3 regions of the Hydrogenophaga sp. PBL-H3 genome follow, and region 3 is predicted to be linked to each of the others. Evidence: predicted binding sites of a transcription regulator. Region 3 holds the regulator's gene; each other region holds the start of a gene.
What was found. Region 3 encodes sigma-54, which starts transcription at its own class of promoters, with help from an activator protein. Its sites were predicted from a motif close to TGGCANGNAANCTGCTTT; they were not measured.
Positions count from the first base shown of each region.

Region 1: a site for sigma-54 is predicted at 1,125-1,142, ahead of nirB (nitrite reductase large subunit NirB). Genes of this name have one in related genera too.
Region 2: a site for sigma-54 is predicted at 1,041-1,058, ahead of F9Z44_RS01215 (ammonium transporter). Genes of this name have one in related genera too.

Region 1 covers NZ_CP044972.1:1,684,383-1,687,785, forward strand. Annotated here, with positions in the region: gene nirB (nitrite reductase large subunit NirB) at 1-883, opposite strand, end outside; gene F9Z44_RS08015 (type IV pili methyl-accepting chemotaxis transducer N-terminal domain-containing protein) at 1,243-2,538, shown strand; gene F9Z44_RS08020 (bifunctional protein-serine/threonine kinase/phosphatase) at 2,545-3,403, shown strand, end outside.
Region 2 covers NZ_CP044972.1:257,130-260,532, reverse strand. Annotated here, with positions in the region: gene F9Z44_RS01220 (sulfite exporter TauE/SafE family protein) at 1-730, opposite strand, end outside; gene F9Z44_RS01215 (ammonium transporter) at 1,165-2,490, shown strand; gene F9Z44_RS22725 (hypothetical protein) at 2,502-2,942, shown strand; gene F9Z44_RS01205 (GMC family oxidoreductase) at 3,058-3,403, opposite strand, start outside.
Region 3 covers NZ_CP044972.1:456,552-459,954, reverse strand. Annotated here, with positions in the region: gene F9Z44_RS02185 (THUMP domain-containing class I SAM-dependent RNA methyltransferase) at 1-725, opposite strand, end outside; gene rpoN (RNA polymerase factor sigma-54) at 722-2,350, opposite strand; gene lptB (LPS export ABC transporter ATP-binding protein) at 2,460-3,254, opposite strand; gene lptA (lipopolysaccharide transport periplasmic protein LptA) at 3,260-3,403, opposite strand, start outside.

The DNA of each region.
Region 1 (3,403 bases), 1.2 Mb from region 3:
GACCGTAGGCGATGCCGCGGTGCGCCGCGCATTCGCCCACCGCGTAGATGCGCGGGTCGGTCACGGTCTGCAGCGTGTCGCTGACCACGATGCCTTTGTTCACGTGCAGGCGCATGCTCTCGGCCAGCGCGGTGTTGGGGCGGATGCCGACGGCCATCACCACCAGGTCGGCCGGCAGCTCGGTACCGTCCTTGAAGCGGATCGCCTTCACGCGGCCTTCGTCGTTGCCCACCAGCTCCTGCGTCTGCGCACCGATCAGGAACTTCATGCCGCGCGTCTCCAGCGACTGCTGCAGCAGCTTGCCCGCCACGTCGTCGAGCTGGCGTTCCATGAGCCAGGGCGCCACATGCACCACGCTCACTGTCATGCCGCGCTTCATCAGTCCGTTGGCCGCTTCCAGGCCCAGCAAGCCGCCGCCGATGACGACCGCGTGTTTGTATTTCGTGGCCGCGTCGATCATGGCCTGCGTGTCGGCGATGTCGCGGTAGGCCAGCACGCCTTGCAGGTCCTTGCCGGGCAGCGGCAGCATGAAGGGGTTGGAGCCGGTGGCCATGATGAGGCGGTCGTAGGGTGCCTCGATCACGCTGCCGTCGGCATCGGTGGCGCGCACCACGCGCTTGATGCGGTCCACCTCGGTCACGGTCTTGCCCGCGTGCAGCGTGACACCGTTGTCGGTGTACCAGGCCCAGTCGTTGAGCACGATCTCGTCCAGCGTCTGCTCACCGGCGAGCACCGGCGAGAGCAGGATGCGGTTGTAGTTGGGGTGGGGCTCGGAGCCGAACACCGTGATGTCGTAGAGGTCGGGGGCGATCTTGAGCAGCTCCTCGAGCGTGCGCACGCCGGCCATGCCGTTGCCCACCATCACCAGTCTTGATTTCTTCATCGCGGCTACTCCAGTTGTGATTCGAAAGCGTCAGGTGCATACCCCGTGCCAGTGAACGCTGCGCGCACGCGCGCCTTGAGCCTGGGCACCAGAAAAATGGGATATGCGGTTGTTCCGGCCGAGAAGCCGGGCTGAGGCGCGCCTCTGTTGGCGGGCCCCGTTGTCTCGCTGCGCACGTCGTTGTGCACAGTCCCGCGACACTGCGGTCGGGGTCAGACGCTTCGTCACGTCTGCGTTGAACCATGCAAAACGTGTGCCATATCATCGACACCCCGCGGCAGTGCAGCGCCTAGCCGGCACGCAGCGTGCTGCGGTTGCCGGGGCTGGGCCCGGTATTCACTCACAAGCTCTTGATTCATATGACATCTGCGCTGGTTTTTCGGAGCGGCCCCCAGGCCAACTTGCCGCTCGCGCTTGACCTGGAGGCCATGGGCATCGATGTCATTGCGCAGGAAGAGGGCTGCAGCAAACTGGTGCAGGGCGTTGTGCGCCATGCACCAGATGTGGTGATCGGCGAGGTGTCGGCGAGTGCCGATGCACTGTTCAAGGCCACGCAGGCGCTGGCCGACACCGCACCGTGCCCGGTGATCGTGTTCACCACCGACAGCGATGCCGGCCACATCGAGCAGGCCGTGGCATGCGGCGTGCACGTCTACGTGGTCAACGGTTACGCGGCGCATCGCCTGCGCGCGCTCGTTCACCTGGCGCAGGCGCGTTTCCGGCGCGAACAGGCGTTGCAGGAGCAGTTGCGCGACGTGTCCCAGCGTTTCGAGGACCGCAAGATGGTGGAGCGCGCCAAGGGCATCCTGATGCGCGCGCGGCAGGTGTCCGATGACGATGCCTTTCAGATCCTGCGCACCGCCTCCATGCACAGCAACCAGCGGCTGGGCCAGGTGTCGCAGCACATCATCCAGTCGGCCCACTTCGCCGAAGGGGTGAACCGGGCCGGGCAGCTGCGCATGCTCTCGCAACGCCTGGTCAAGCTCCATCTGCTGCGCCTGGCCGAAGTGCAGCCGCGCCAGCAGCAGGCGCTGCTGGACGACTCGATCCAGCGCGTGGACGCCAACATCGCGCTGCTGGGCAAGACGCTCTCGGCGCCCACTTTCGGCGACCTGCTGGCCCAGGTGGAGGCCACGTGGCAGCGCCTCAAACCGACCCTCAAGGGCAAGCCTGCGGCAGGCCAGGTGGCGCAGGTGGACGAGCTCGCAGAGCGCTTGCTGCAGGAGGCCGAGCGCCTCACGGCGAGCCTGGAGAGCGCGGGCTCGGCCCCGCCGCTGAAGCTGCTCAACACCGCAGGGCGCCAGCGCATGCTGTGCCAGCGGTTTGCCAAGTGCGCGCTGATGCACCTGATGGAGGACGGTGAGCGCGCGCCCGCCAATGACGCTGCCCTGGTCGGGGCGCAGCGGGATTTCGAGTCGGGCCTGGCCATGCTCAATGGCCTGCCCCTGTCCACCCCGGAAATCCGCCGCACGCTGGAGGCTGCGGCCCAGGAATGGGAGCAGGTGCTCGCCGGTGCCGCCCACATCCAGCGCCCCGCGGGGCGCGACCGGCTGCTGCGGCTCGAAGGTCTGGCCGTGGCCAGCGAAAGCCTGCTCCAGGCTTTCGAGCAGCTGTCGGCCGAGTACGAGCGCAGCATGCAGATGCTGATGGGGTGATGCGCTGTGGCCTTTGACATCGACATCGGATTTGTCTGCAAGGCCGGCCGCAAGGAGCCCAACGAAGATTTCTGCGCCGCCATGCTGCCGCCCGAGGGGCAGGAAGACATGGGCTCCATCGTGGCCATTGCCGACGGGGTCAGCGCCGGCGGCCTGGGGCGCGAAGCGGCCCAGACCACGGTGACCAGCCTGGTGCGCGACTACCACAGCACGCCCGAAACCTGGGACACCACCGTGGCGCTGGACCGCATCATCGGCGCGCAAAACGCGTGGCTGGCCGGGGTCAACCGAAGCCGCCAGCCCGCCATGGGCCTGACCACACTCACCGCGCTGGTGCTGCGCGGCCAGTCGTACACGCTGGCGCATGTGGGTGACTCGCGCTGCTATTTGCTGCGCGATGGCCAGACGCTGCGGCTCACGCACGACCACGTGGTCAACCACCCCGACCTGCAGCACCAGCTGCTGCGTGCGGTGGGCCTGGAAGACCATCTCGTGGTCGACTATGTGCAGGGCGACCTGCAGGTGGGTGACACCTTCGTGATGCTCACCGATGGCGTGCACGCCAGGCTGTCCGAGCGTCGCCTCGCCGACTGCGCCGATCCGTCAACCCGCGCACAGGACACCTGCGAGCGCCTGGTGGAAGCAGCGCTGGCCGCGGGCAGCGACGACAACCTCACCGCCATGGTGGTGCGCGTGCTGGGCCTGCTTGATCCGAACCTGGAGGACGCCAGCCGCGCGGCCCAGACCCTGCCCATGGCGCCGCGCCTCAAGGTGGGCGACCCGATCGACGGCTTTGTGGTGACCGCGCCGGTGGCCGACAACGGCATCAACCTGCTTTACCAGGTGCGCGATCCCGCCACGCAGG
Region 2 (3,403 bases), 200 kb from region 3:
TCAGGATCAGCGCCGACACCACCACGATGAACGCGATGCGCACGAAACCGCTGCCGTGCTTGAGCGCCAGGCGCGTGCCCAGCAGGCTGCCCACCACGTTCGCCGTGGCCATGGCCAGCACGAAATGCCACCACACGTGGCCCTTCCAGGCGAACAGCATCAGGGCGGCGAGGTTGGTGGCGGTGTTGATGAGCTTGGCGCTGGCGCTGGCGTGCAGGAAGTCGTAGCCCAGCCAGCGCACGAACAGGAACACGAAAAAGCTGCCCGTGCCCGGTCCGAAGAAGCCATCGTAGAAGCCAATCGTCAGGCCGAGCACGCAGGCGGCGGCGGCTTCCTGCCGACCGCTGAAGCGCGGTGCGTGGTGGCGCCCGAGGTCCTTGCGCGCCAGTGTGTAGCCCAGCACGCCCAGCAACACCAGGGGCAGCGCGCGGCGCAGGAAATCGGGCGAGATCACGGTCACCGTCCAGGCCCCGGCCATCGATCCCGCAAAGCCCACAGCCGCCGCGGGCAGCAGGGCGTGCCACGGCATGTTCACGCGCCGGGCGTACTGCAAGGTGGCCGCCGCAGTACCCCACACCGAGGCACCCTTGTTCACGCCGAACAGCGTGGCCGGGTGGGTGGTGGGAAACATGGCGAACAGTGCGGGCACGAGGATGAGGCCGCCGCCGCCCACGATCGAATCCACGAAGCCGGCGAAGAACGAAGCCAGCGAGACAAGAAGCAATTCCATCCGGGGATTGTCGCCCCCACGCTCCGCCGCTTCGCGGGTCGCTGACCCCCAAGGGGGTTCGACCCGCCTTGGGAACGGCCCGGCGGCGGGCCCTGTCGCCCCCACGCTCCGGCGAAAAAAAACCGACCACGAGGGTCGGTTTGAGGAATCTGGCATCTCTGGGGACGCTGAAACACGTTTTTATGATTGGACTGGGTTGTCTCCTCGGTCCCCCGCGGTCACCAGCGCAGTGCGCTTGAGCGAGTGCGGAGACTTTAACGGTCCGCACCAGCGCTGTGCATCCGGGCTTTCCCTTGGCCGGGAGAACCCTTGGCACAGGATATGCACTGGCCCCGGGGTCGTTGGAAACAGGTAACAAAATGCACCATAACCGTGTGAACGCCCTTCTTCGTCCACCCCGCAACCCGAGAAACCTTCTTTCATTGCCTGGCCTGATGGCCGCCTTGCTGGGGCCCCTGACGGCCGCAGCACAAAGCGCAGCACCCACGGCGCCCGCTGCCCCCCCGCTCACGTCGCCAGGGCTGGTGGCGGCCAGCACGATCCAGGGTGCGGACACCGCCTGGCTCATGGTCAGCACCGCGCTGGTCCTGCTCATGACCTTGCCCGGCATTGCACTCTTCTACGGCGGCATGGTTCGCCGCTTCAACGTGATCAACACCATGGCCAGCGTGGTCGGCATTGCCGCCGTGGTGAGCCTGCTGTGGTTCGGGGTTGCTTACTCGCTGGCGTTCACACCGGGTGGCGCGCTCGGCGGCTTCATCGGCGGCTGGGAGCGCATCGGCTTCTCGGGCATGGAGTTCCTCGGCTCCACCTCGCAGGTGGCCGTGAGCCACATAGCCAAACACGTGCCCGAATCGGTGTTTGCCATGTTCCAGCTCACCTTTGCCATCATCACCTGCGCGCTGGTGGTGGGTGCGCTGGTGGAGCGCATGCACTTCGGCGCGCTGCTCACCTTCACCGGCCTGTGGTTGCTGCTGGTGTACGCACCCATCGCGCATTGGGTGTGGGAGCCGGGCGGCTGGCTGGCGCAACTCGGCGCGCTGGATTTCGCGGGTGGCTCGGTGGTGCACATCAACGCCGGCGCCGCAGCGCTGGTCTGCGCCTACGCGCTGGGCCCGCGCGAGGGCTATGGCCGCGAGCCGTTCATTCCGTTCAACCTCGGACTCACCATGGCCGGCACCGGCCTCTTGTGGGTGGGCTGGTTCGGCTTCAACGCCGGCTCCGCGCTGGCCGCCGACGGCCGCGCCGGCCTGGCCATGGCGGTCACGCACATCGCGGCGGCCGCGGGCGCGCTTTCGTGGATGGGCGCCGAGTGGCTGGCGCGCAAACGCGCCTCGCTGCTGGGCCTGTGCTCGGGTGTGGTGGCGGGTCTGGTGGCCATCACCCCGGCGGCGGGCTTTGTCACGCCGCGCAGCGCGCTCATCATTGGCCTGGTGGCGGGTGTGGCCTGCTACTGGGGCGCCACCGCGCTCAAGCGCAAGCTGCGCGCCGACGACTCGCTCGATGTGTTTGGCGTACACGGTGTGGGCGGCCTGGTGGGCGCGCTGCTCACCGGCTTGCTGGCCGACCCGGCGATCTCGGGCGTGGAATCGAGCCTGCTGGCACAGGTGATCGCCTGTGTGGCCGTGCTGGCCTACAGCCTGGTCATGACGGCCGTGGTGCTGTGGATCACCTCGCGCTTCACCTCGCTGCGCGTGCGCGAGTTCGAGGAGCGCGCCGGGCTTGACGTGTCGCTGCACAACGAGCAGCTTGGCCACTGAGGCACCCCCTCATGACCTCCAACGACGTGTTTGCCATGGCCGCGCACCTGCATGTGTTGCTGCGGCGCAAGACCGGCCGCGTGACCGACACCGAGTGGCTGACCAGCAATGCGGACTACGCGCGCGAGATCGTGCGCTTCACGCGCGAAAAGGCCACGGCGGACGAACACGCCGACCTGCGGGCCCTGGCCGACAAACTCGAAACCGCCCTTCCGCTGATCGCAGCACCCGGGCGCAAGCCCTTGCTGCAGGCCGCCGCCGACACGCTGAAAGCCGGCCAGGTCAGCACAACCACGGCCCAGCAGGCGGCCACGCCGCGATCGGGCGGGTTTGCCCATTCGGTGCCGGGGCAGCACAGCGGCTTCATCGAATCCACGCTGATCTCGGCCTTTGGCGGGTCGCGCAAGGAGAGCGAGGACCCGGACGCCCGCTACGTGGGCGGAATCCGGTAGCGGGTAAAAAAGAGCCCCCACGCTCCGCCGCTGCGCGGGTCGCTGCCCCCCCAGGGGGCTGTTTCGCCTTGGGGCGGCCCGGCGGCGAAACCTTGGCCCCCACGCTCCGCCGCTCTCAGTCTCCGCTGACGATCCAGCGCGCGGCTTTCTCCGCGATCATGAGGGTGGGGCTGTTGGTGTTGCCGCTGGTGATGGTGGGCATCACGCCGGCGTCGACCACGCGCAGACCCGCCACGCCGCGCACGCGCAGGTGGCTGTCCACCACCGCCATCGGGTCGTTGTCGGCGCCCATCTTGGTGGTGCCCACCGGATGGAAGATGGTGCTGGCAATGTCACCGGCCAGGCGCGCGAGTTCTTCGTCGGTCTGGAACTGCACACCGGGCTTGAACTCCTCGGGCTTGTACCGGGCAAGCGCGGGCTGCGAGACGATGCGCCGCGTCACGCGCAGGCTGTCGGCGGCC
Region 3 (3,403 bases):
TGGAACGGCAACAGCTTCTCGAACGCGAAGCGGCGCAGAAAACCCGGCGCGATGTTGAGCGCGATCTGCGCGGCCTCGATCACCACCGTGCCGCTGCCGCAGCAGGGGTCGTACAGCGGCACGATGTCGTCCAGCGGCTGGTCGGCGCAGGCGTCCCAGCCGGTGGCGGCGATCATGGCCGCGGCCAGGGTTTCCTTCAGCGGGGCGTCGCCCTTGTCCTCGCGCCAGCCGCGCTTGAACAGCGGCTCACCCGAGGTGTCGATGTACAGGCTCACCGTCTCGGTGGTCAGGTGCACGTAGATGCGCACGTCGGGCCAGGTGGTGTTGACGCTGGGGCGCTCGCCGCGCTTCTCGCGGAAGCGGTCGCAGATCGCGTCTTTCACCTTGAGTGCGGCGAAGTTCAGCGAAGTCAGCGGGCTGTGCTGCGCGGTGATCTCGACCTTGATGGTCTGAGCCGGCGTGAACCAGATCTCCCATGCCACCTCGCTGGCGGCGTGGTACAGGTCTTGTTCAGAGCGGTAGCCACCGTGCCAGAGCTGCACCAGCACGCGCTGCGTGAGGCGGCTGTGCAGGTTCAGGCGCATGGCGTCGCGCCACGAAGCGTTGAGCGCCACACCGCCGCGCGCCTTGTGCGGTGCGTCCACGCCGGTGATGCGCTTCACTTCAGCGGCGAGCATGTCCTCAACGCCGGCGGCGCAGGGCAGGAAAACTTGTAACTGGTTCAAAGCGATTTTCTGAGGTTCGCGGGCGCGATTCGCAGCGCCTCGCGGTACTTCGCCACGGTGCGGCGCGCGCATTCGATGCCCTGTTCGCGCAGCAGATCGGAGAGCTGGTTGTCCGACAGCGGCTTGGCGGCTTCTTCGGCGGCGATGAACTGCTTGAGCAGCGCGCGCACGGCCGTGCTCGACGCGTTGCCACCGGTCTCGGTCCCCAGCGACGAGCCGAAGAAGTACTTGAGCTCGTAGGTGCCGAAGGGCGTGGCCATGTACTTGGCGGTGGTCACGCGGCTGATGGTGGATTCGTGCAGGCCGAGCTCGTCGGCGATCTCACGCAGCACCAGCGGGCGCATGGCGAGTTCGCCGTGCATGAAGAAATTGCGCTGGCGTTCCACGATGGCGCTGGACACGCGCAGGATGGTGTCGAAGCGCTGCTGGATGTTCTTGATGAACCAACGCGCCTCCTGCAGGCGCTGCTGCATGGCGGCGTGGCCGGCCTCGCCGCCGTTGTCGCGTCCACCGCGGTTCTGGCGCATGGCGCTGGCGTACACATCGTGCACGCGCAGGCGGGGCATCACCTCGGGGTTGAGCAGCACCTTGAAGCCGCGGCCAGCGCGCGTGACCAGCACGTCGGGCACGACCACGTTGCGCTCCAGGTCCAGGAAGCGGCGACCCGGCTTGGGTTCCAGCCGCGCAATGAGGCCGAGTGCGGCGCGCACGGTTTCATCGTCCAGGCCGCACAGGTTGCACAGGCGCTTCACATCGCGCTTGGCCACCAACTCCATGGACTGCCCGCAGATGGCCAGGGCCGCGCGCGCCTCGGGCGTGTTGCGCAGTTCCAGGATCTGCAGGCGCAGGCATTCGGCCAGGCTGCGCGCGCCCACACCGGAAGGCTCCATGTGCTGCAGCAGTTGCAGGGCCATGGTCAGGCGCTGCTCCAGCGCCTCGCGTTCTTCCAGACCTTCGTTGGGGTCGTCGGTTTGCACACGTCCCGACAGGGCCTGCCAGGCCGCAGCCAGCTCGGCCAGGCTGTCTTCGATGTAGCCGTCGTCGCTGAGCGATTCGATCAGGAAGTACAGCGCGGCGCGGTCTTCGTCCGAGAGACGCAGGCAGCGCGCCTGGTCATGCAGGTGGTCCTGCAGGCTGATGTGGGCTCGGGCCAGATCGGCAGCGCTCGCGGTGTCGTCGTCGCCCGACGAATTGTTGTTGCGCGCGGGCGCGTCGCCACCCCACTCGCTGTCGTCGGGCGCCATCTCCACCGTGCCGTCGCCCTCCCAGCTCTCTTCCACCGGCGTGGCGCCGTCGAGCTTGCCTTCGATGGCATCGCCTTCGCTGCTGTCGCTGCTCGTGCTGCTGCTCGATTCGGTGCTGGAGAGCATCGGTCCGGGCGCTTCGGGCAGGGCGGCCTCGGCGATCTGCTCGCCCACGCTCACCGGCGCGTCGGTCTGCTCCAGGCCAAACGCTTCGCGCTCGGCCAGGTCTTCGGAGCGTTCGAGGAACGGATTCTCGTCGAGCATTTGCTCGACCTCCTGCGCCATCTCCAGCGTGGAGAGTTGCAGCAGGCGGATGGATTGCTGCAACTGGGGCGTGAGCGCCAGGTGCTGCGAAACCCTGAGTGACAGGCCTTGTTTCATGAAAACGCCAGTGAGCAAACGGCGAGACGATTCGCCGCCGGGCCGCCCCAAGGCGAATCAGCCCCCTCGGGGGGCAGCGAAGTACACGAAGTGACGAGCGTGGGGGTCATCACATCCTGAAATGTTCGCCGAGGTACACGCGGCGCACGTCGGCGTTTTCAACGATCTCGGCCGGCGTGCCGCTGGTGAGCACGTGGCCGTCGTTGATGATGTAGGCGCGGTCGCAGATACCCAAGGTCTCGCGCACGTTGTGGTCGGTGATGAGCACGCCGATGCCGCGCGACTTGAGGAAACCGATGATGCGCTGGATCTCGATCACGGCGATCGGGTCGATGCCGGCGAAGGGCTCGTCGAGCAGGATGAAGCGCGGATTGGTGGCGAGCGCCCGGGCGATCTCGACCCGGCGGCGCTCACCGCCCGACAGGGCAGGCGCGGGCGAGTCGCGCAGGTGGTCCACGTGCAGGTCCTTGAGCAACTCGTCGAGGCGGGCCTCGATGGCGGCCTTGCTCAGCGCCTTGCCGGCCTCGTCCTGCTGCAGTTCCAGCACGGCGCGCACGTTGTCGGCCACGTTGAGCTTGCGAAAGATCGATGCCTCCTGCGGCAGGTAGCCCAGGCCCAGGCGCGCGCGGCGGTGGATGGGCAGGTCCTGGATGGCCTGACCATCGAGCAGGATCGTTCCGGCGTCCGAACGCAGCAGGCCCACCAGCATGTAGAACGAGGTGGTCTTGCCCGCGCCGTTGGGCCCCAGAAGGCCGACGACCTCACCCTTGAAGACCGCGAGCGACACGTCCTTGACCACCTTGCGGCTGCCATAGGCCTTTTGCAGTCCCTGGGCCTCCAGCCGACTGAGATCGGGGGCGGTCGTCGGGCGCTTGCCCGGGCTCAGCGCCTGCGCCGAAGGCATCGCCGTCACTGCTGGCCCTCGCCAAGCTGGTTGCTGGGCCGCAGATTGGCTGGCGGCGCCGGTTTGGGAGCGGGAGTGCCATCCTTGGGCACGGGTGTGAGCATGGCGCGCACGCGGCCGGTGGGGTTGTTGGGGGTGCGGCTGGCCAC